DNA from 2 places in the Peribacillus sp. R9-11 genome. Region 1 is predicted to be linked to the other one. Evidence: riboswitches for the same ligand, from Rfam matches in the RefSeq annotation. Region 1 holds a riboswitch; the other holds the start of a gene.
The links. Region 1 has a riboswitch for lysine ahead of RE409_RS25560 (amino acid permease). Riboswitches for the same ligand answer to the same signal wherever they lie in the genome.

Region 1 (12,743 bases):
CAGGATAATTATGATACACCTATGAGGGTAAGTGACACAAGGCAAAATGATAATAATCTAAATGATAATAATCTAAATGATAATATAAATGATAATGGTACAAACGATTTGAGGGTTTCTGAAGATATCTCAAATCGTGTTGAGGCCTTGAAGGAAGTAAAAAATGCCTGGGTTATTGTAACTGATCATCATGCGTATGTTGGGGCTGAGCTAAATGACGGGGCGGATAAGGATCTTACAAATGAATTGAAAGATAGAATCGCCGACTCTGTAAGAGGAGCCGATTCATCCGTAGAAAAAGTGTATGTGTCTACGAACCCTGATTTTGTTCAAAGAATGAATGATTATGTAACCGATATAAATAATGGAAAGCCTGTTAAAGGATTTGTTGATGAATTCCGTGATCTTGTAACACGTATTTTTCCAAGCTCAGAGTGATTAATAAGGGGTGAAATCCCTTCCGCATTAAGACTTATTCGTTTATTTTCAGCTTTATAAGAGCTTGAAAATGATACGGATAGGTCTTTTATGTTTAATGAAGAGATAAACCACTAGGCTAGAGTATTCAGCTACTGTGTCAGGTTCTGAGGTAATGGGATTTTATGACTAACTTTGGGGAGTCTGGTTACAATAATTGGGTAAACTTAGAACGGTGTTAGGGGGCGGGAAAGTGAGGTTTTTTAATGGAAAAAAGAAATCTGAGGTAATAGCTTTTCAGCATTCTTCTGAGGATTTTCAGGAACTGTTTAAAAAGTTTGAAGAGTCATCTGATTTTCTTACTTACCTATTCCCAAATGAAGAAGGCTATATCATTTCCTATTTTAAATCACTAGTTAGTTCACAACAGGTCCATGAACAATTGCTACCTGTTATCTCGAATCAACCAAAGAAAGATATCCACCAATTAAAAAGTGATTTTCCAGTCGGAGATATAAAAGAAACGGCGGACTTAAACGAAATTAAAGAGTTGATGCTGACAGGATCAATCATGATTCAATACAAAAAAGATGATAAAAATTGTTTGTTAATTCCATGTGTCAACAGTGTTAAAAGGCAAATTTCTACTCCAGAGTCGGAGTATACTGTCCTGGGTCCTAAAGAGGCCTTTGTAGAATCGATTGATACGAATTTAAATTTAATCCGTAATCGTCTCCCAATTCCCGAATTGCAGGCAAAAGAATTTCAGGTAGGGAGTATCTCACAAACCAGGTTAGTAGTTCTCTATATAGAGGGGATTACTAATCAACAAAATATTAATACGATTATGCAGAGAATAAATGACATCGATTATGATACGGTCGTGGATATTTCTTTTGTTAGCCAGCTGATAACAGATAATCGGAATTCGATGTTCCCCCAGCTGATTGATACAGAACGGCCTGACCATTTGGCCAGTGTATTAACAGAAGGGAAAATAGGGATAATGCTGGATGGATCACCTCATGTATTGATAGGTCCCAACACCATCATTAGTTTTTTTTCGTCATTTGAAGATTATTTTCTAACTTGGAATATCGGTACTTCGTTTCGTTTGATTCGCCTTTTCGCAGTTTTATTTTCTGTTTTATCTTCGCCTCTTTATGTTGCAGTTTTAACATATCATTATCAGGTTATTCCAACGGATTTATTGCCAATCTTAATCTCCTCACGGGGGGTCATCCCTTTTCCGCCGATTTTAGAAGCAATAGTGCTTGAAGGAACGATTGAATTGCTGAGGGAGGCTGCGGTAAGGCTCCCGGCAAAGGTCGGCTCTACCATCGGTATTGTTGGCGGTATTGTTATCGGTACAGCCGCTGTAGAAGCGGGGTTTGTTAGTAATGTTTTATTAATGCTTGTCGCTTTGGCTGCCCTTGCTTCTTTTACGGTACCTATTTACCAGATTAGTAATACGATTCGTCTCATCCGCTTTCCTTTTTTATTGGGCGCCCAGTTATACGGATTGTTTGGAATAGCATTATGTAGTGCATTTATTTTAAGTCATTTATTAAAACTGACGTCACTTGGCAGTCCATATTTAGAACCGCTTTATCCGCTAAGAATTAAGGATTTTAAAGATAGTTTTATTCGACTTCACTTTTCAAAACAGAAAAAACGTCCGCATTTTTTGCGGACTGAAAATCCAGTAAGAATAAGAAAGAAGACTCAAACCGAAAAATCCCAAAATGATATTGATGAATAAGGTGTAGAAAGCGGTGAGAAAGCATGGAAGCTCAAACAAATGTGACTAAACAGATTTCTCCATTCTTTGTCTCTTTCCTCATACCAGGTATGCAAATTGGAGTAGGGGTATTGGGATTTGAACGGATCATAGCAAAAGAGGCAGGCCAAGATGCCTGGATATCAGTCCTAATTTCAGGATTAATCATAAATATTCTTCTTTGGATGTGCTACAAAATTTTAGGACGCGGTCCACAAACACTTGATTTGGTTGCTGTCCATCAAGATTTGTTTGGCAAATGGGCAGGAAATGCTTTCAATATAGTATTTATCCTCTACTTTATATTGATTTCCATCATTATTATTAGGACTTATTTAGAGGTTATTCAGGTTTGGATGTTCCCTAGTGTTAATATCCCGCTGTTATTAACCATCATCCTGATTCTTGTTTATAGTTTTGTTACGGGAGGGTTTAGAGTTATCACCGGTTTTTGTATGATCGGGCTGATGATTGGATTGCCCTTAATGCTTTTGAAGTATTTCCCATTAAAACAAGCTCATTTCTATAATTTGACACCTGTCCTGGATCATTCCTTTCTAGATATTATGAAAGCATGTAAGTCGATGACGCTGAATTATCTCGGTTTTGAACTGCTCTTGGTCTATTATCCATTTATAAAAAAGCGTGAACGGTCTCAAAAGTGGGCCCATCTCGGGGCACTTTATACAACTTTTCTATATCTCATCTCAATTCTTGTCTCATTAGCATACTATCACCAGGATCAGCTGAAAGATGTTATTTGGGCAACTTTGACGTTATGGAAAATTGTAGACCTACCCTTTATTGAAAGATTTGAATACATAGGAATTTCTATATGGCTTTTTATGGTGATACCGAATGCATGCCTGGGAGTCTGGGCTGCAAGCAGATGTGCGAAACGGGTATTTGGGTTCCGACAGAAAAAAATGTTAGTTATTATTCTGATGGTTATTTTAGTGTCTTGTATTTTTTTGGATAATCGCAATAAAATCGATTTGTTAAATACGTACATTTCCCGTATGGGTTTTTATATGATGTATCTGTACCTTCCCTTTTTATTTTTATGGCAGTTGATTGTTTACAAAGTGAGGGATCATAAACCATGAAAACCAAACTACTATTGATTACATTAGGTTGCGTATTAATGACAGCGTGCGGAGTGGAGAAGCAAATTTTAGAAGATATCTTAATTGCCGAAGTCGTTGGCTATGATGATGCTGGTGACCATAAGATTAAGGGAACAGTTGTTGTCAATGTTCCTCAACTTGGAGAGGAAGCAAACCTAGGTAAGGAAGTTTATGAAGCTATTTCTCATGACGTAAAAGCTACTCGTCAGCAAGAAAACTCTAAAACCACATTTCCAATTGTTGGTGGTAGATTATCAGTAATTCTCTATAGTGAAGAATTAGCTGGAAAAGGCCTCAATGATTATGTCGATACATATAGGCGTGACCCAATGGTAGGAAGAAATCTATATTTAGCTGTTGTTCATGGCAGAGCTGATGATGTAGTTAAAATAGAGCCGAAGTTATCCAAAACTCCAGGGGTTCAAGTAAAAGAGCTAATTGAACAAAACATCAGAACGAATTTACCTAATGTCGATTTGCACCACTATTTATATGCCAGTCATGGTAAAGGAATTGATCCGGTTATGCCATTATTGGAAACAGCAGGCGAGCGTGTACGGGTGAAAGGGATAGCTCTGTTTAAAAAGGACAGGTACATTGGTAAGTATATTTCTTATGAGGACGGTTTCTTATTCAAAGTACTTAGCGAAAACTTCAAACTGGGGAGTTATGAAATAAAATTGAAGGATAATGACTTTATTGATATTAATAACGTTCAATCACATGTCCATTATGATATCTTACATGCAAACCAAGAGCCCAAGGTCAGGATTGAAGTGAAAATAAAGGCAAGTATACTTGAGGTACAAGGGTATGACTTGGGCAAACCACTCGACGTGAAAAATATTGAGAATAAAGCTGAGCAGGCCATTGAAAAAAAACTAAATAAGATGTTAACTATGTTTCAGGAAAATAATATAGATCCAATTGCGATGGGTGATATCGCTAGAAGTAAAACAAGAAATTTTAATCGAAAACATTGGGAGGAAGTATATCCTCATATTCCAATTGATTTGGCTGTAGATATTGAAATGATTCAAACGGGAATCGCAGAATAAGGAAAAAAATCCATAATATAAAAATTCCTTAAATAGATTCGTTAATCAAGAATATTCTGAAGTTTCGCTCTTTATAATAGGTGTATTGATGTAAACATTTATGTCAATTTGCTTAATGAAGGGTGTGGAGGAAATGGACAAAACATGGTGGAAAGAGGCGGTTGTGTATCAGGTGTATCCCAGGAGTTTTATGGATAGCGATGGAGACGGGATAGGGGACCTGAAAGGAATATTGATGAGACTTGATTATTTACAGGAGCTGGGTGTAGATGTGATATGGCTTTCTCCGGTTTACCAATCTCCCAATGATGATAACGGTTATGATATTAGTGATTATCGTTCGATTATGACTGAGTTTGGGACAATGAGTGATTTTGACCGATTATTGAAGGCAGTTCATGAACGTGGAATGAAAATCATGATGGATCTTGTGGTCAATCATACGTCAGATGAACATTCATGGTTCAAGGAATCCCGGTCTTCTAAAGATAATCCGAAGAGGGATTACTATATTTGGAGACCTGGGAAGAATGGAAAGGAGCCAAATAACTGGGAATCCATATTCAAAGGTTCGGCGTGGAAATATGATGAGGCAACGGATGAATATTATTTGCATTTATTCAGTAAAAAACAGCCGGATTTAAATTGGGAACATCCTGAGCTTCGTGAAGAAATTTATAGCATGATGAAATGGTGGCTGGATAAGGGAGTCGATGGCTTCCGAATGGATGTTATTAACTTCCTTTCGAAAGATCAGCGATATTTGGACGGGGATGTCCGGTATGGGAAGCAGCATGGTGATGGAAGTCCATTTTTCATGAATGGTCCGCGCATTCATGAGTTTTTGCAGGAAATTAATCAGCGAGTGCTTTCTGGTTATAACTTGATAACGGTTGGTGAAATGCCTGGTGTATCACCTGATGAAGCTCAATTGTTCACAGGGAAAGAACGTGGTGAGCTACATATGGTCTTTCAATTTGAACATATGGATTTGGGGGGAGGACCAGAAGGGAAATGGAGTAACAAAAAGTGGGAATTGAGTGACTTAAAGCGGATTCTTTCCAAGTGGCAGATTGGTTTAGAGGAGGATGGTTGGAACAGTTTATACTGGAATAACCATGATCAACCGAGAATTGTTTCAAGGTTCGGAGATGATGGGAAGTATCGGGTAGAAAGCGCAAAAATGCTTGCTGTTTGTCTGCATATGCTTCAGGGAACGCCCTATATTTATCAAGGCGAAGAACTGGGTATGACCAACGTTTGCTTTGAAAGAATAGATGAATACCGCGATATTGAAACGCTGAATTCTTATGAGGAACTTGTGAATTCGTGTGGATGGACAGAAGAGCGGATGCTAGAGGCCATTTACGCGCGCAGTCGAGATAATGCGAGGACACCTGTTCAGTGGAATGACTCAAGAAACGCGGGGTTTACAGCGGGAACTCCTTGGATCGGTGTCAATTCTAATTATCCGGAGGTCAATGCAGAAAAAGCCTATAACGATCCGAATTCCATCTTTCATTTTTATAAAAAGCTTATTCAATTACGTAAAAAACATGAAATCGTCGTTTATGGCCGTTACGAACTACTATGGCCTGATGATGAACAAATATTTGCTTATACGAGAACACTTGATGAAGAAAAGCTGCTGGTGTTATGTAATTTCAAAGACTATGAAGCTTCCTATTCCATACCTGAAGGGTTAGATACAATGTCTGCTACACTGTTAATCGGCAATTATGAACAACTGCCGATTGAGGAAATTTCCGTTAAACCTCTGCGACCGTTTGAATGCCGTGTTTATCATTTGAATTGAACTACCCCCCACTTATCGACCTTACGGTCTGATTGAAGTGGGGGATTCCTAAGAACATTAGCCTATCGGCCAATTTTTAATTAGGCTATTCCCGTAGTTCCTACGGTTAGAAGCCTTATGGCTTCATTCATTAGATTGAGTCCTGCGTTAATATCTCGATCGTGGTGACTTGTTTTGCTTTTTATAATATCGACTATAGGAATCTGCTAAATTTTCCACCGATTTCTGTAAGGCGATACTGTCTACTTCTTTCAGGAAAGAATACTCTTTCTTTAAATCTGGAAGTTCTTTGATTGTTGCGTATTTATTCAAAAAAGAACCTTTCCATTCATTAGAGGGTAATTGGCCGTTCTGCTTCATTTCTTCACAAATATACCAGTAGGCATCTTTCTCCTTTTGTTTGCCTAGAAAGAAGTTATAGACAAAACGGGAGCAGCCGATCGTTTTATTGATTAGAACTAGTTGTTCTTTAGTTGGATAGATTCGAAATTTATAAGCTTTGTTTACGACCATTGGTTTCACCCCCTTATAGTTATTATTAACCACAGAACGTGCGTTCGCCAAAAGATTACTTTGGCTTATGCCAACCGCCATTCATCTCTCCCTTACCGTTGGGCTCTCGCCCCTCACACGCTTGAAGAGGGAGTCTTCTGGTGGGAAATGATAAAAAAAGGACCTGATTCCTCTTGAAGAGGAAATCAGGTCCTTTTAAAACGCTTATTTTACTTTAAAATCACATTCCTCAAGTGGGATGATTTTAGTTTTATACTTAATTTTATAGCCGAACCATAGGGCGAAGAATAAGATCAGGCCAATGTAAGAAACAAACATTGAATTCCAATCAATCCCGCTGCTGCTGAAAGCTTGGTAGCCTTGTCCAATGATAATGAAAATACATAAGACGAGCGCGAAAATCGGTCCAGTTGGGAATCCTTTAGCAAGGTATGGTAAAGCATTCAAATCAAGACCTTGAGCTACATAGGCTTTGCGGAATCGATAATGAGCAATCGCAATTCCAACCCATGTGACAAACCCGGCCATACCTGAAGCATTTAATAACCAGATATAAACAACACCGTCCCCAAAAAATGAAGCTAAGAAAGCGAGGCAACCAACTAAAGAAGTCGCGATAAGAGCATTCACTGGTACCCCTCTTTTATCGAGCTTGCCAAGGAATTTCGGAGCTTTTCCGTCGCGGGCCAAATCCCATAGCATACGAGTTGAAGCATACATGCCGGAGTTACCAGCAGAGAGCACAGATGACAATATAACTGCGTTCATGACCGATGCCGCAAACGCAAGACCTGCGCGTTCAAATACAAGTGTAAATGGACTGACGGCAACATCTTCGCTTAATAAACGTGCATCTGTGAACGGAATAATCATTCCAATTACAAAAATCGCAAGGATATAGAATAAAAGGATGCGCCAAAAAACGGACTTGATCGCTTTAGGGATATTTTTCTCCGGATTCTCACTTTCGCCGGCTGTAACTCCAAGTAATTCTGTTCCTTGGAAAGAGAAACCTGCTGCCATGAATACTCCTAGAATTGTGAAGAAGCCTCCATTAAATGGACCTTCTCCCATGGTGAAATTAGAAAAACCAATTGGGTCATTTCCCCCCAGGATTCCGAAAATCATTAGAAATCCAGTGATTAAGAAGATGATAACGGTCACGATCTTGATTAAAGCAAACCAGAATTCAGCTTCGCCAAATCCTTTAACAGACATATAGTTAAAAAGAAACATAATAATTAACGCAACGGCACTCCAGATAATGGACGAGCTGTCCGGGAACCAGAATTTCATAATTAGGACAACGGCAGCCAGTTCAGCTGCAATTGTGATGGCCCAGTTATACCAATAGTTCCAGCCAATCGCGAAGCCGAAAGATGGGTCGACGAATTTGGATGCGTAGACACGGAACGAACCGGCTACTGGCATGAATGCTGCCATTTCTGCAAGACTTGTCATTAAGTAATAAACCATGAAGCCAATGGCTGCGTATGCTGCCAAAGCACCTCCAGGCCCAGCGGTATGGATGGCACCGCCACTTGCTAAAAATAAACCTGTTCCAATCGTTCCACCTAATGAAATCATCATTAAGTGACGTGCTTTCAGGCTCCTTTTCAACTCAGTGGGATTTGATGTTGTTTGTGAATTTGACAATTGATGTTACACTCCTTTTTATTGGAAGGGAACGATATATAAAAAAACAGCAGTCGAAAAAGATCGACGGCTGTTTATAATAAACCCGTTTATCCTTCCGAAGATAGCTCCCCACGTTAATAAAACGTGACAGTGGTGTTCCTATTCGGTAACACCGCCAGCCTAGATATACAAGGACCATATCTAAACTTCGGCAACTTATCCTTTCAAACGGAGTCGTCAATTTTCCTGAATCTCGTCCGTACTACTTTTATAAGCCGCAGCCTCTAACTCATCGGTAAATGAGGAAGTATTCAATTTTCTTATACTAAATATATAAATCGTTGCGTCAACTTCTAGTCAACCTATACGATTTCAATATAAAGTTCAAACAATTACTTCTATGTCAGCAGGTCATTGAGTAAACTTTACTATATTAAAATTATAAAATAATCTTATAGATAGCGCAATGATTATTTTTCAAGGTTATTTTTTCCTAGTTTTTAAATGTATCACTTGAATTTGATGTTTAAATGTTTGTCATTTAAACATCTTTTATTTGGATAATTAAGATAATTCAAATAGTTTTTCGTTTCATAAGAGTATAATCTAATTTTACATGTCTGATAACTTCAGGATTTTCAAATAGATCAACAGCCATTTTGCCAATCCAATCAAGCGGTAAGGAAACGGTTGTGATATCGAGCATCTCACTGAGGCTATCATTATTAAAACCTAGAATGGCCACGTCTTCTGGTACTTTCATTCCGAATTTGTTGGCAGTAAGAATGAATCCGGACGCGGTGTCATCATTAGTAATGATGATAGCCTCTGGTTTATCTATCATAGAATTCCAATCTTGGAACAATTTTTCACCATCTTTGATGTGATAACTGCCTTCAAACAGCCATTCTTTTTTATTTAAAAGATGATACTTATTCATAATATCGTTAAACGCCTTTGTACGAAGGGAGCTGTTTCTGCTCTTTTTTCGCCCGAGGCTGTATCCGATTTTCTTATATCCTTTAGCAACCACGTATTCAAGTGCAGAGGAAAAAGCGGCATAGTGATCAATGCTTATGGACGATAATTCAGCCTGGGCTGTATCTTCACATAAGATAATTGGTCCATATTTTTGATAGTCCAAGAGGACTTTCATTTCTGAAATTCTTGAACAAACGATAATGCCATCGAGTTGCTTCATTTGTAACATATTCAATGCCTGAATTTCTTTTTCTCTTTCATATTGTGTTTGAAAGATGACTATATGATAGCCGATAGCATTGGCTTGTTTTGTAATTCCTTGCACGATTGCTCCGTAATAGGGGTGATTGGTGAATGGAATGATGACGCCGATTAGATTCGTTTTGCCTTTTGAAAGATGAATGGCGTTGATATTTCTCGAATAGTTTAATTGGTCAATGGCCTGTAAAACACTCTTTCTTTTTTCAGGACTAACATATGGGTGATTATTCATTACACGAGACACTGTGGAGACGGACACACCTGCATATTGAGCAATTTCTTTAATATTTGTCATAGGATCACCGTTTTTTCTTTTTTTTTATTGTATCGTATGAAACCCATTTCAGAGCAAGAGGCGAGAATAAGAGAACTAAAGATTTCTTTATTCAGGGTCTTGTTCTGGTATGGGTTTCATCCTTTAAGATTGAAAAAAGTCTTAGAGGAGGAGATTAGGATGGTCCAAACTTTACTCTGTCTGATCGTACTATGCGGTATCGAATTGGGATTAGCTTACTTCGCAGTATATTTGAAGTCGGAAAAATGAATGGAATGTTGACGGCTTATAACTTCGCTTGATAATAAAGAACGAAGATCGCCCATGAGCCCAGATGAATGAACAATAGAATGCCAAGGACAGCTGCAACAGAGAGCTTCACTCCAAAAAGCAATAACAAGAAAAAAAAGCACGTCCCAATAATTGGGAAAAACCAACTGGATGCCCGTGCTCTAGTTCGGATGAGGTCAAATCGTTCATCTAATCCCCGTTGCTTGGCGGCGGCACGGCGTCCCCACCATAATCCAGTCAGTCCGCAAATAATCCCAAGCGTGATTCCTAAAAAGGCCCCCCAGTTAAAATCCTCCATCATAACTCCTCCTCAAATATAAATATATCTTCAATGGCCAGTTGAAACACTTTCGCTAGCTTGTAAGCAAGCTTGATGGAAGGGTCGAATCTTCCTGTTTCTATAGAAATAATCGTCTGTCGGGACACGCCTGTAAGTTCGGACAGCTTTTCTTGTGTAAGTTGATGCGCTTTGCGTAGTTCCCGAATGTTATTTTTCAAATTCTTAAACTCCTTTCAGAAATGTAAAGCTAGCTTTACGTAAAGTATACTTTACAAATTGAAAATGTGTAAATAATTTTCATTCGACAAAATCCTATGATAAAGAATAGTGGTCAAAGATAAAAATGTTGCACTTTTTTAGTACATTTGTGTATAGTATAAAATAAGTTGTGTACGGGAAACTTTTTAGCATTTACGACAATGTGATAGACAGAAAAAAATTTTGAGCTAAATTTTGCGCTTGGTAAACATTTTTAGGAAGATGAAAAAGGGAGGGAATAAGGATGGGGTTTTTAAAAACTATTGGTGGCGTACTTGCTGCTGTGATCATTTTAGCGGGGTGCGGAAATGATACGACTGAACAAGATAAAGGCAATAGCAAGTTAAATGTCGTCGCAACAACGGGGATGATTGGGGACTTGGTTGAGAATATTGGCGGTAAACATGTGGAGGTCACTAGTTTAATGGGACCGGGAGTCGATCCCCATCTTTATAAGGCAACACAGGGTGATGTGAAGACACTGGATTCAGCTGACATGATTTTTTATAACGGCGTGCACCTTGAAGGGAAAATGACAGATATCTTTGAAATGATGAGCAAGGATAAACCGACGATTGCGGTAACGGAGGATTTCAAGGAGGAACAACTTCGTAAAGTAAGTGCAACGGAACATGATCCGCATGTTTGGTTTGATGTAAAGCTCTGGATGGTTGCAGCGGAAGCGGTAAAAAAAGAGTTAATTGCCATTGATCCTGACCATGAAGCAAGTTATCTAGAAAATTATGAAGCTTATGTTCTGCAGTTAAAGGAACTTGATAAATATGTACAGGGTGAAATAAATAAAATACCAGAAGATCAGCGAGTGCTCGTTACGGCACATGATGCATTTGGATATTACGGCAAGTCATATGGATTGGAAGTAAGAGGGCTACAGGGGATTAATACGCTATCGGAATATGGGTCAAAAGATGTGACTGATATGCGGAATTATCTTGTGAAGAATAAAATTAAAGCAATATTCATAGAGTCTAGCGTGCCAAGGAAGGCTATTGAGGCGGTTATTCAAGGAGCTGAAAAGCAAGGTCACAAAGTGAAAATCGGTGGTGAACTATTCTCGGATGCGATGGGGGAAAAAGGCACTGAAGAAGGAACATATATCGGTATGGTCCGTCATAATACAGATACCATTGTTAATGCTTTGAAATAAGGGGGAGAAAGAATGTATCAGGCAGCTCTGAAGGTAGAAAATTTAACGATAGCTTATCATAAAAAACCGGTTGTCGAAGATGTCTCATTTGAGGTGCCAGAAGGGAATCTAATCGGTATCATAGGTCCAAATGGAGCTGGGAAATCCACATTAATAAAGGGGATACTCGAACTGACTCCTAAACTATCCGGGGAAGTCACAATCAGTGGATCTTCCTATAAATCGATGAGGAAGAGTATAGGCTATGTACCACAGAGGGAGTCAGTAGATTGGGATTTCCCAACCAATGCGCTCGATGTCGTGATGATGGGCAGGTATGGTCACCTCGGCTGGTTAAAGCGACCAGGAAAGGCTGAAAGACATAAGGCAATGGAATGCTTGGATAAAGTGGGGATGGTTGAATACGCTAACCGGCAGATAAGCCAGCTCTCAGGCGGGCAACAGCAACGGATTTTTCTAGCTCGTGCTTTAGCACAAGAAGCGGATATTTATTTTATGGATGAACCATTTGTAGGGGTAGATGCAGCAACAGAGAAAGCGATCATTCAATTGCTGATGGAATTGAAGGAAAAAGGCAAGACAGTTCTTGTTGTGCACCATGATTTATCAACAGTAAAGGAATATTTTGATTGGACGATGCTGTTGAATAAAAAGGTTATGAAAATTGGACCGACAAAAGAGGTATTTATCCCCGAATACTTACAGGAAACATACGGGGGCCGCTTAGCGATATTATCAGATGCACAGTCCGGTCTATTATTAAAATGAGGTGTACATGATGAATTTACTGGATATTATTAATGATCCGAATACACGGTGGATTCTGCTTGGCACGATGTTCCTCGGATTAAGCAGTGGAGTCATCGGCAGTTTTGCCTACC
Region 2 (12,743 bases), 1.1 Mb from region 1:
ATATTGGAATGTGTAGGACTCTTAAGAAGTTTTTGCTTGACAGTAAAGGGTCGCCATTTTATGATAGAAATATGAATGATGATTCATTCATTTTCTGAAAGGGGACATCCAGTGAAAAGCAACAGACCGAAGTATAATCAAATTATTGATGCAGCTGTTATCATCATCGCCCAAAACGGCTATTATCAAGCACAAGTATCCAAAATCGCCAAGCAAGCAGGCGTAGCGGATGGCACCATTTATCTTTATTTTAAAAATAAAGAAGATATTTTAATATCATTATTTCATGAAAAGATGGGCTATTTTGTAGAACAGATTGAAGAAGAACTTAAGGGAAAGAGCTCAGCTTCAGAAAAGCTGTATGTGCTCATTCAAAAACATTTTCAAATCCTTTCAGAAGACGTGAATTTAGCAATCGTCACTCAGTTGGAATTAAGACAGTCGAATAAAGAATTACGCCTAAGAATTAATGATGTGTTAAGAGGATATTTAAATTTAATTGATCAGATCATTATAGAAGGAAAAGAGAACGGCGAATTTTCGCCGGATTTAAATCATTTACTTGCTAGGCAGATGATTTTTGGAACGATTGACGAAACAGTGACAACTTGGGTGATGAATGAGCAAAAGTATTCACTCTCAGACCTTGCAAAAGATGTTCACCGCCTTCTACTGGGTGGATGCAGCTTGAAAAGTTAACGATTTTAATAGAGGGTGGCTTAGTCATCCTCAAAAAAATCGATTAATCAGCTTTCCAGTTTTATGGGGAAGTGATACATATTGAATTTTCAAAAAAGTTTGACTAGCATGCCGGGAGGGATAGATATGGAATACCTTAAGCTTTCAATCGAGAATCATGTTGCTTTTATAACGATTAATCATGCACCTGCAAACGCGTTGTCTTCGGTAATCATTAGAGAGCTGTCACAAGCCTTCGATCAAATTGCGGAGAACGAGAACGTACGGGTTGTCCTTCTTCATGGAGAAGGTAGGTTTTTCTCTGCTGGAGCAGACATTAAAGAGTTTACAGAAGTAGAAAACGGTAAAGCTTTCGAGAAACTGACCAAAAATGGTCAATCTGTATTTGAAAAAATTGAATCTTTTCCAAAACCGGTTATTGCAGCTATTCATGGAGCAGCGCTTGGCGGGGGATTGGAACTGGCTATGGCCTGTCACATCCGTTTAGTAACAGAAAGAGCAAAACTAGGTTTGCCTGAGCTACAGCTTGGATTAATTCCTGGATTTGCAGGCACACAACGGTTACCTCGTTATGTCGGTACGGCAATGGCCGCTGAAATGCTATTTACAAGTGAGCCAATTACAGGATTACAAGCTGTGCAATGTGGATTAGCTAATCATGCCTTCACAGATGAAGAACTTATTCCGAAAGCGAAGGAATTAGCCTTTAAAATCGCAAAGAAAAGCCCTCTTGCATTAAAGTCGACTATTGAACTATTAAATTATACTAAGCATGATTCCTACTATAAAGGTGTAGAAAGAGAAGCTGTCCTATTCTGCCAAGCCTTCGATACTGCTGATGCAAAAGAAGGAATTGGTGCTTTTATCGAAAAAAGAGAAGCAATATTTAAAGGGAAATAGTAGTGTTTCATGTCAAAACTAGTGAATTAATAACTTATTTTTATACATTATGCAGGATTTTGATGAAATCTGAAGAATACAAGTAGTATGTTTAAAAAATTCATAATCTTCAAAACTCAAATTATTCGGGAGGTATTATCGTGAACATTTATGTGCTGCTGAAAAGAACATTTGATACAGAAGAAAAAATTACACTTTCTAACGGGAAAATTAATGAGGATGGAGCAGAATTCATCATTAACCCATACGATGAGTATGCTGTAGAAGAAGCAATCCAAGTTCGTGATGCACAAGGTGGAGAAGTAACGGTTATTTCCGTTGGAACTGAGGAAGCTGAAAAGCAATTGCGCACTGCGCTTGCTATGGGTGCTGACAAAGCCGTATTAATAAATATTGAAGACGACATAGAAAATGGCGATCAATTCACGACTGCCAAAATTATTGGTGAATACTTAAAAGGTAAAAATGCTGATTTAATCATTGCTGGAAACGTAGCAATCGACGGAGGCTCCGGCCAAGTAGGTCCGCGCGTTGCTGAGATTTTGGGAATTCCATATATTACAACAATCACTAAATTGGACATCGCTGCTGGAAATGTAAGCGTTATCCGTGACGTTGAAGGAGATTCTGAAACAATCGAAGCCTCTCTTCCATTGCTAGTAACAGCTCAACAAGGATTAAACGAACCACGTTATCCTTCTTTGCCAGGAATCATGAAAGCGAAGAAAAAACCACTTGAAGAATTAGAATTGGACGACTTGGATTTGGAAGAAGAAGATGTTGAAGCAAAAACAAAAACAATTGAAATCTACCTTCCTGCTAAAAAAGAGGCTGGAAAAGTGCTGAACGGCGAGATTAGCGATCAAGTTAGCGAACTTGTTCAATTATTACGCAGTGAAGCAAAAGTAATTTAATAGAAGCGGTTCTTTTCAAAATATACTACACACAACAAAAAGATAAAATAGAGCACAGGAGGTTTTTATAAATGGCTAGAAAGTTTCTTGTATTGGGCGAAGTTCGCGACGGTTCACTAAGAAATGTATCATTTGAAGCAATCGGTGCGGCTAAACTTGCAGCAGATGGCGGAGAAATCGTAGGTGTTTTAGTTGGTGACAGTGTTCAAAATTTTGGGAATGAATTGATCCAGTATGGTGCAGACCGAGTAGTAGCAGTTGAAAATGATCAATTAAAACAATATACATCAGATGGTTATGCGCAAAGCTTGCTTGCTGTCATAGAGCAGGAAAAACCAGAAGGCATTTTCTTCGGTCATACTGCACTAGGAAAAGATCTAGCGCCAAAACTAGCTGGCAAGCTTGAATCAGGTTTAATCTCCGATGTTACTTCTATTGAAGAAGAAGGCGGAAACATCGTTTTCACTCGCCCGATTTATTCTGGTAAAGCATTTGAAAAGAAAATTGTCACAGCAGGAATTGTGTTTGCAACTGTTCGTCCAAACAATATTGAACCATTGCCGAAAGATGAGTCCCGTTCTGGTGATGTTTCTACATTAAGTGTAGATATTAAAGACTTGCGTACGATTATTAAAGATGTTGTGAGAAAAGCAAGTGAAGGGGTCGACCTTTCAGAAGCAAAAGTAGTCATTGCCGGCGGACGTGGCGTAAAAAGTGAAGACGGTTTTGAACCATTAAAGGAACTTGCTCAAGTTCTTGGCGGTGCAGTCGGTGCTTCTCGTGGTGCATGTGATGCAGACTATTGCGATTACTCTTTGCAAATCGGCCAAACGGGTAAAGTTGTTACTCCAGACCTATATATTGCCTGCGGAATTTCTGGAGCTATTCAGCATTTAGCTGGTATGTCCAACTCTAAAGTTATCGTTGCCATCAATAAAGATCCAGAAGCTAACATTTTTAACGTAGCTGATTATGGAATTGTCGGTGATCTTTTTGAAGTCATTCCATTACTAACAGAAGAATTCAAAAAGTTAAAAGTGAACGCGTAATAGAAAGCATTTAAAGTATAAACAATATAGGTAAGGAACAAGGCATTTGACAGTTAACTGATAAATGCCTTTTTTTTTTTGTGTGTTGTATTTTTAATTAATAATTAAGCTATCAGGAAGAGGTAAGAAACCTGTATATTTACTCTGTTTTTGGACATCCTACCACTGAAGCAAAATATTAGCATCGATTCTAGTAACAATGGTATACTGTCTTTAGTTATTTGAGTAAATTTGAGGAGGATATATATATGGCTATTGTAAATGCAACTGACCAAACTTTCACAACTGATACTAGCGAAGGTGTCGTTCTTGTAGACTTCTGGGCTCCATGGTGTGGACCTTGTAAAATGATTGCTCCTGTTCTTCAAGAGCTTGATACTGAAATTGGCGACACAGCTAAAATCGTAAAAGTGGATGTAGACGAAAACCAAGAAACAGCTGGAAAATTCGGCGTAATGAGCATTCCGACATTAATCGTCCTAAAAGACGGTGAAGTAGTAGATAAAGTTGTTGGTTTCCAACCTAAAGAAGCTCTTGCTGAACTTATTGCAAAACACGCTTAATATTAAGTTAGCTAAAAAAAGCTTCAAGTCTGCGGACTTGAAGCTTTTTTCGCTATCTTGATATATAATTAATTGTAAAAAGGGAGAACAGGAGGCTGAATGTATGAACCAACAAATAAAGAATAAACTTGCCCTTCTTCCCGATCAACCAGGTTGTTATTTAATGAAGGATCGTCAGGGAACGATCATTTATGTAGGAAAAGCGAAAGTATTAAAAAACCGTGTGCGCTCTTATTTCACCGGTTCCCATGATGGGAAAACGTTACGACTCGTTAATGAGATAGACGATTTTGAATACATCGTTACCTCGTCAAATATTGAGGCTCTCATTTTAGAGTTAAACTTAATCAAAAAACATGATCCAAAATATAATATCATGCTGAAGGATGACAAGACGTATCCATTCATCAAGTTGACTGCTGAACGGCATCCGCGTCTAATCATTACGAGAAAAGTCAAAAAAGATAAAGGTAAATATTTCGGTCCGTATCCGAATGCCTTTGCGGCCAATGAAACGAAAAAATTACTCGACCGCATCTATCCTCTTAGAAAATGCAATACCCTACCGGATCGCGTTTGTCTCTATTACCACCTCGGGCAGTGCCTGGCTCCATGTGTGTATGATGTAGAGGAACAGGAATATAAAAAAATGGTGGATGATATCAACCGATTTTTAAACGGCGGCCATACTGAGATAAAAAAAGAACTGACAGAAAAAATGTTAGAGGCATCAGAAGAGCTTGATTTCGAAAGGGCAAAGGAGTTCCGTGACAAAATTGCCCACATCGATATCACGATGGAGAAGCAAAAAATGATGACGACTGATTTTATCGACCGTGATGTATTTGGCTATGCCTATGATAAAGGCTGGATGTGTGTTCAGGTATTTTTTGTGCGACAAGGGAAATTGATAGAAAGGGATGTTTCCCTGTTTCCAGTGTATGATGAACCGGATCAGGAACTTCTTACATTCCTAGGTCAGTTTTACGAGATTACCAATCACTTTAAACCAAAGGAAATTTTGCTGCCAGAGTCAGTAGATGCGGAAATGGCTGAAGGGCTGCTTGGCGTGAAGACGATTCATCCAAAACGGGGATCGAAAAAGGATATGCTTAAATTGGCGAATAAAAATGCTGCCATAGCCCTTCAGGAAAAGTTTTCTTTGATTGAACGGGATGAAGCAAGAACGATCAATGCGGTGGAAAATCTTGGGGTGCAATTAGGCATCTATACCCCGCATCGGATCGAGGCTTTTGATAACTCGAACATTCAGGGCAGTGATCCGGTTTCCGCTTTAGTTGTGTTTATTGACGGTAAGCCGGAAAAAAGAGAGTATCGCAAATATAAAATCAAAACTGTCCAGGGACCCGATGACTATGAATCGATGCGTGAAGTTGTACGCAGAAGATATTCACGAGTTTTAAAAGAAGGGCTGCCACTTCCGGATTTAATCATTATTGATGGTGGAAAGGGTCATGTGGAGGCTGTTCGAGATATTTTAGAAAATGAACTGGGTCTTGATATTCCGCTTTCTGGTCTCATTAAGGATGAAAAGCACAGAACATCGCAATTGATGATTGGCAATCCGCTGGAACTGGTACCGCTTGATTCGCGTAGCCAGGAATTTTATCTGTTGCAAAGAATTCAGGACGAAGTGCATCGGTTTGCGATTACGTTTCATCGCCAGCTACGCGGGAAAAATGCGGTTCACTCGCAGCTTGATGATATACCTGGAGTCGGAGAAAAACGAAGAAAGCAATTGTTAAGGCATTTTGGTTCATTGAAAAAAATTAAAGAGGCATCGGTAGAACAAATTATAGAGGCAGGCATGCCAAAAGGAGTAGCTGAAGGAATCGTTAGAAAATTGCAAGAATAATCTTGCTACCTACATTTCTCTATGCTATGATAAGAAGGAATTTTCAACTAGACAACTTAAAAGTGCTGATAGAGGTGCGGAATTCAAGAGTAAAAACCTGGAGAAGTATGAGCTTCGATGAAAGGTTTTGAAAGGGGATAACGCCGAAGGAGGACAAGACTCATGCCTTGTTTTTCTGGTCTGACATTTAATAAATGGCGGATTGTCAGGGGGTATACCCTGGAGAGCTATCTCACTGTGTTTACTGTATTAAATACGTGATCACAGCAATGAGATATTTCTCATTGCTTTTTTTATTGCCTAAAAAAGATAAAGAGGGTGCATTAGGATGGCATTAATCGTTCAAAAATTTGGCGGGACATCCGTCGGTAGTGTCGAGAAAATCAAAAATGTTGCCAATCGAGTAATCGAGGAAGCAGAGAATGGGAATGAGGTAGTTGTCGTTGTTTCAGCTATGGGGAAAACAACAGATGAATTAGTTTACATGGCTCAAGATATTTCCAAAAATCCAAGCAAGAGGGAAATGGATATGTTATTGACGACTGGAGAGCAGGTCACGATTTCCCTGTTAACGATGGCTTTAATTGAAGCGGGGCGTGAAGCTATTTCTTTCACCGGCTGGCAGGCTGGCATGCAAACAGAATCCGTTCATGGGAATGCCCGGATTTTAAACATTGATGCTTCGAGAATTCAAGCTCAGCTTCAGGCAAAGAAAATTGTGGTCGTTGCAGGTTTCCAAGGGAATGATGCAAATGGAGAAATCACGACACTAGGGCGGGGCGGGTCTGATACGACTGCAGTGGCTATTGCTGCAGCATTAAATGCGGACCGATGTGATATTTATACCGATGTAACGGGTGTATTTACAACAGACCCACGTTACATAAAAGATGCTCGAAAACTGCAATCTATTTCTTACGATGAAATGCTAGAACTTGCCAATCTAGGGGCGGGTGTCCTTCATCCAAGAGCTGTTGAGTATGCGAAAAACCACCAGATTCCGCTTGAAGTCCGTTCGAGTATGGAGAAAGAAGCAGGAACTACCATTGAGGAGGAAGCAACTATGGAAGAAAATTTAATTGTACGCGGTATTGCTTTTGAAGACAGTATTACAAGGGTCACAGTGAATGGTTTGCCCCGATCACTAGGATCATTATCCACAATTTTCATGACACTTGCAAAAAACCGGATAAACGTTGACATTATTATCCAAAGCATGACAGCAGAGGATACAACAAACCTTTCTTTCTCCATAAAAAGTGAAGATACGGAAGCTGTTTTAAACGTGCTAGAAAAAAATAAAGACCAATTGGCATTCGATAGAATAGAAACGGAGGGCGGATTGGCCAAAGTGTCTATCGTCGGTTCAGGAATGGTATCTAATCCGGGAGTGGCTGCCGAAATGTTTGAAGTGATGGCTAACACAGGTATTCAAGTGAAAATGGTCAGCACATCTGAAATTAAAGTCTCAACTGTCGTCAATGAAAAGGAAATGGTGAAGGCAGTCGAAGCACTTCATGAAGCGTTTAAATTAGGACAGCATGCAAAAGTGCTTGTTTGATTGCTTGGAGTCTAATGAAAAACAGACTTCCGATAAAAAGGGTAAGTCTGTTTTTAGGCTCATTAGATTGGGTCTCTAGGATCCCATTGAATGGTAAATGTCACTTTTTTTGCACGGCGTTTGATTTCTTCTGTCGATTCACTTAAGAATTTTTTCTGCAGTGTAAACTGCTCGGCAAGGAAACCGGCTTCAAGTTGGAAGTGACAGTCAGGATGAAGATCTAAGCGACGGCTGATTATTTCACCTGTTAAGGATAATTCCATCTCGGTTTTCGAAAACTTTATGATTTCAAGATGGCCCCAGCCTGCATTTTGGAAAAATGCAACAACTTCCTGTTCGCCATTCAGTGGGAATTTTCTCGCTAATTGTTTACCTGCCCAATAGAGAATTTGATTAGAATCTTTTCCGAGAATATCGTTCAATAAAACTTCTCGGATTAATTCGTAGCCGAAAGCTGGAACATGAGATTCTTCTGTTTGAATTTCTTCTTCTTCTATCGCTGCAGCAATATTTTTTTTCATAGTTTATCGCCTCTTTCTGTAAATCTATTATAAACGTTTTTCTTTTGCAAATTATACTGTTTTTTTATTATTTCAATCGTAATTGGGAAAAAATGAGAAATTATTCCGGGATATTAATAGATTAATTACTAATTTCTCCAAGTTATAATCTTGACAATTAAAAATTATACAATTTTAACCAATAAAATCTATTCTGAAAAAGAGAATTCTTGTATCCGTTTTCTTGACGCACATAGAAGTCAGGAGTAAAATGGACATGTCACATAATTGTAAGAAAGTATAGGGATGTTTCAAACTCTATACTTTATTTTCACGCGGAGATAAAAGGTAGCCACCAGTTTATCTTTGCATGATTTTTCACAAATTAAGGGGGGGCACTTAGTGGCAAAAAATCGTGAGTTTGGGAATCGTAAACTTCATTCACTACTTGGAGTTATTCCGATCGGGCTGTTTTTGTTGGAGCATTTAGTTACCAACTATATGGCAACAAAGGGACCGGAATCATTTAATTCAGCAGCACATTTCTTAGAAAGCATACCGTTTCGTTATTTCTTGGAAATCTTCATCATTTTCTTACCTTTGATTTATCATGCAGTTTACGGGATTTATATCGCGTTTACTGCTAAAAATAATTTGGGTAGATTTGGATTTTTCCGGAATTGGATGTTCTTTTTACAACGTCTAAGCGGAATCATTACGTTGATTTTCCTAGTTTGGCATGTTTGGTCAACTAGAATTCAAGCAGCATTAGGTGCAGAGGTTGACTTTGACATGATGGCAGAGATTTTCTCTAATCCATTTATGATTGCATTTTATTTAGTTGGGGTCATTTCGACAATTTTCCACTTCTCTAATGGATTATGGTCATTTGCAGTGAGCTGGGGTCTAACAGTTTCACCTAAATCGCAAAAAATCATGACTTACGTTACTTTGATCGTTTTCGTTCTTCTTTCTTATGTAGGGGTTAGCGCAATTTTCGCTTTCGTATAAGAAGATAGAGTTTATTTATAAGTATTAGGAAAAACATAGCTTTGCTAATGGAAATAAGGGAGTGACAGAATTGGGTAAAGGTAAAATTATTATCGTTGGTGGAGGTCTAGCTGGTTTAATGGCTACGATCAAAGCAGCAGAGCTGGGACAACAGGTAGATTTATTTTCTTTAGTACCTGTTAAACGCTCTCACTCAGTTTGTGCCCAAGGCGGAATCAATGGGGCAGTAAATACAAAAGGTGAAGGGGATTCTCCATATATCCACTTTGATGATACAGTTTATGGCGGAGATTTCTTAGCTAACCAACCACCGGTTAAAGCGATGTGCGAAGCAGCACCATCGATTATCCATATGTTTGACCGTATGGGCGTAATGTTTAACCGTACTCCGGAAGGTCTTCTTGATTTCCGTCGTTTCGGTGGAACTCAACATAGCCGTACAGCATTTGCTGGTGCAACAACTGGTCAGCAATTACTTTACGCATTGGACGAGCAGGTTCGTCGTTATGAAGTAGAAGGCCTTGTAACGAAATATGAAGGCTGGGAATTCCTTGGAGCTGTTATCGATGACGACCAAACAGCACGCGGTATCGTAGCACAGAACTTGACTTCAATGGAAATCAAATCATTCCCTGGCGACGCTGTCATCATGGCGAGCGGTGGTCCTGGAATCATTTTCGGTAAATCAACTAACTCAATGATTAATACAGGTTCAGCAGCATCCATTGTTTATCAACAAGGTGTAAATTATGCAAATGGTGAATTCATTCAAATTCATCCAACTGCAATCCCTGGAGATGATAAGCTTCGTCTAATGAGTGAATCTGCTCGTGGTGAAGGTGGACGTATCTGGACATATAAAGACGGAAAACCTTGGTATTTCCTAGAAGAAAAATACCCTGCTTATGGTAACCTTGTACCTCGTGATATCGCTACTCGTGAAATCTTCGACGTATGTATGAACATGAAGCTTGGTATTAATGGAGAAAACATGGTTTACCTGGATCTTTCTCATAAAGACCCTAAAGAACTTGATATCAAACTTGGCGGAATCATTGAAATCTACGAGAAATTCATGGGTGAAGATCCTCGTAAAGTTCCAATGAAAATCTTCCCTGCAGTTCACTATTCTATGGGCGGACTTTGGGTAGATTATGACCAAATGACAAACATTAAAGGTTTATTTGCTGCAGGTGAGTGTGATTACTCTCAACATGGCGGTAACCGTTTAGGTGCGAATTCACTTCTTTCTGCAATCTATGGTGGTTCAGTTGCTGGACCGAATGCAGTTAAATATATTGAAGGCCTTGATAAAACTTCAGAGTCTATTCCTTCTTCATTGTTTGATGGTTACGAAAAACAACAACAAGAAAAATGGAATGATGTCATGTCTCTTGATGGTAATGAAAACGCGTATGTTCTACACAAAGAACTTGGTGAGTGGATGACACAGCATGTTACTGTAGTTCGTTACAATGACAAGTTGAAAGAAACTGATAACAAGATTCTTGAGTTGATGGAACGTTACAAGAAAATTAACATCAATGACACTGCTAAATGGAGCAACCAAGGAGCTGCCTTCACTAGACAGCTTCAAAACATGATGCAATTAGCACGTGTAATCACAATTGGTGCTTTAAACCGTGACGAAAGCCGCGGAGCTCATTACAAACCTGATTTCCCACAACGTAATGATGAGGAATTCATGAAAACAACAATGGCGACATTCAAAGGCTTGGATCAAGCGCCTGAATTCCATTATGAAGATATTGATGTATCACTTATCGCACCACGTAAACGTGATTACACTACGAAACATTAAAGAGGGGGAGCAAAAAAATGGTTGAAACTAAATCTGAGACTAAAACAGTCCGTTTTATAATCACTCGTCAAGATACACCGGATTCAGCTCCTTATGATGAGGAATTTGAATTAGCGTACCGTCCGAATATGAATGTAATTTCCGCTCTAATGGAAATTCGTCGTAATCCAGTAACAGTACAAGGCAAACACACTACAGCAATCGCTTGGGACATGAACTGTCTTGAAGAAGTATGTGGTGCTTGTTCAATGGTTATCAATGGTAAACCTAGACAATCTTGTACAGCTCTTATTGACCAATTAGAACAGCCGGTTCGTCTTGCTCCAATGCGTACTTTCCCTGTTGTTCGTGACCTTCAAGTCGACCGTAGCCGTATGTTCGACTCATTGAAAAAGGTAAAAGCTTGGATTCCAATCGATGGTACGTACAATCTTGGACCAGGACCACGTATGCCAGAAAAGAAACGTCAATGGGCTTACGAATTATCTAAATGTATGACTTGTGGTGTATGTTTAGAAGCTTGTCCGAACGTAAACAGCAATTCAGACTTCATGGGACCACAACCATTATCACAAGTTCGTTTATTCAATGCACATCCAACTGGTGCAATGAACAAAGCTGAACGTTTAAATACAATTATGTCTGATGGGGGCCTTGCAAACTGCGGTAACTCACAAAACTGTGTGCAGTCTTGCCCTAAAGGAATTCCTTTGACTACATCGATTGCAGCATTAAACCGTGATACTACTATTCAACAATTCCGTAACTTCTTCGGAAGCGACGAAGTTTAATAATGAGAAAAGAACCTGTATCTTAGGATATAGGTTCTTTTTTTGTCTAAAAAAGTGTGAACAGATTCACATCTAAAATTAAGGTGAGAAATAACGGATTTTAATGGTGGGGATATTATCTTTATATTGTTTTATCTGGGGTTCTTTTTATTAAAGACTTATTAATTGTGTCATTTATTCGTTTATAAAAATACGGAAAAACAAACCAAATATGATACGAAGTGGCAAGGTGCAGATATAAAAATAGGTAAAAAAACATCTAAGACTTACAATAATAAAACTACGCATTTTTACCAAACCTATTCAAGAACTACGGCGGGATGGACAGGTAGTGGCACAAAAACTAGTGATGGAGCAACAGAAGAGGTATTAGTTAATAAAAAGACAGTTACTTATCCTGAAATATACAATTCACACAATAGAACGACTATGTGGACTCCGACAAAAGCTAATATAGCGGTAGTACCAGAAGAAAAACGAACTAAGAGAGATACTAAACTTAAGGATAAATTCATGCCATGGTATATTAAAACATATGGAGATCCAAATTGGGGACCAAAATGGCCTAATGCTGATATACATCATGAATTACCATTAAAATATGGCGGAACGAATGCGATGTCTAATTTATTTCCGTTGCCAAGAGATCTCCATCAAAAAACAGTTAATCCTTGGTGGGCTTCCTATTAATTGATATTGGAGGGATTAGTGAAGTGAGTCATTTTGTACAAAGTACATTGTCCGGATTAAAGAAATTGTTGGATAACAAAGACCAAATGAAGTCAGTAGCAGAGGAAGGGGAAGTCTATAGCGTTTCGTGTTCTTTTAACGCTCCAATAAAGACAACTGAAGTTGAAAAGTTTGAAAGTGAACAAGGTATCAAGCTTCCTGAAGACTACAAGGCGTTCTTGACACTCCATAATGGGGCAAGAATATATGAATCAGTCAATGACGACGGTGTTAACATAGGGGGCGGTCTTCATTTTTTTAACTTAGATGAAATAAAAGAAACTCAAGAAGTTGAATATATAAGTGAACATGGGATTCCTATCGCACA

Region 2: another riboswitch for lysine. It lies ahead of RE409_RS20390 (aspartate kinase); the one in region 1 lies ahead of RE409_RS25560 (amino acid permease).

Annotation. Positions count from the first base shown of each region.
Region 1 covers NZ_CP133763.1:5,236,241-5,248,983, reverse strand. Annotated here, with positions in the region: gene RE409_RS25590 (YhcN/YlaJ family sporulation lipoprotein) at 1-438, shown strand, start outside; gene RE409_RS25585 (spore germination protein) at 671-2,179, shown strand; gene RE409_RS25580 (GerAB/ArcD/ProY family transporter) at 2,203-3,303, shown strand; gene RE409_RS25575 (Ger(x)C family spore germination protein) at 3,300-4,382, shown strand; gene RE409_RS25570 (glycoside hydrolase family 13 protein) at 4,516-6,198, shown strand; partial or broken gene RE409_RS25565 (helix-turn-helix domain-containing protein) at 6,358-6,711, opposite strand; gene RE409_RS25560 (amino acid permease) at 6,916-8,367, opposite strand; lysine riboswitch at 8,464-8,644, opposite strand; gene RE409_RS25555 (LacI family DNA-binding transcriptional regulator) at 8,924-9,886, opposite strand; gene RE409_RS25550 (hypothetical protein) at 10,152-10,454, opposite strand; gene RE409_RS25545 (helix-turn-helix transcriptional regulator) at 10,454-10,654, opposite strand; gene RE409_RS25540 (metal ABC transporter solute-binding protein, Zn/Mn family) at 10,939-11,862, shown strand; gene RE409_RS25535 (metal ABC transporter ATP-binding protein) at 11,875-12,630, shown strand; gene RE409_RS25530 (metal ABC transporter permease) at 12,638-12,743, shown strand, end outside.
Region 2 covers NZ_CP133763.1:4,182,265-4,195,007, reverse strand. Annotated here, with positions in the region: gene RE409_RS20420 (fatty acid metabolism transcriptional regulator FadR) at 112-699, shown strand; gene RE409_RS20415 (enoyl-CoA hydratase) at 826-1,599, shown strand; gene RE409_RS20410 (electron transfer flavoprotein subunit beta/FixA family protein) at 1,740-2,513, shown strand; gene RE409_RS20405 (electron transfer flavoprotein subunit alpha/FixB family protein) at 2,585-3,562, shown strand; gene trxA (thioredoxin) at 3,805-4,125, shown strand; gene uvrC (excinuclease ABC subunit UvrC) at 4,229-6,001, shown strand; lysine riboswitch at 6,063-6,239, shown strand; gene RE409_RS20390 (aspartate kinase) at 6,330-7,562, shown strand; gene RE409_RS20385 (YslB family protein) at 7,625-8,083, opposite strand; gene RE409_RS20380 (succinate dehydrogenase cytochrome b558 subunit) at 8,465-9,073, shown strand; gene sdhA (succinate dehydrogenase flavoprotein subunit) at 9,144-10,895, shown strand; gene sdhB (succinate dehydrogenase iron-sulfur subunit) at 10,913-11,686, shown strand; gene RE409_RS20365 (HNH endonuclease signature motif containing protein) at 11,852-12,376, shown strand; gene RE409_RS20360 (SMI1/KNR4 family protein) at 12,400-12,743, shown strand, end outside.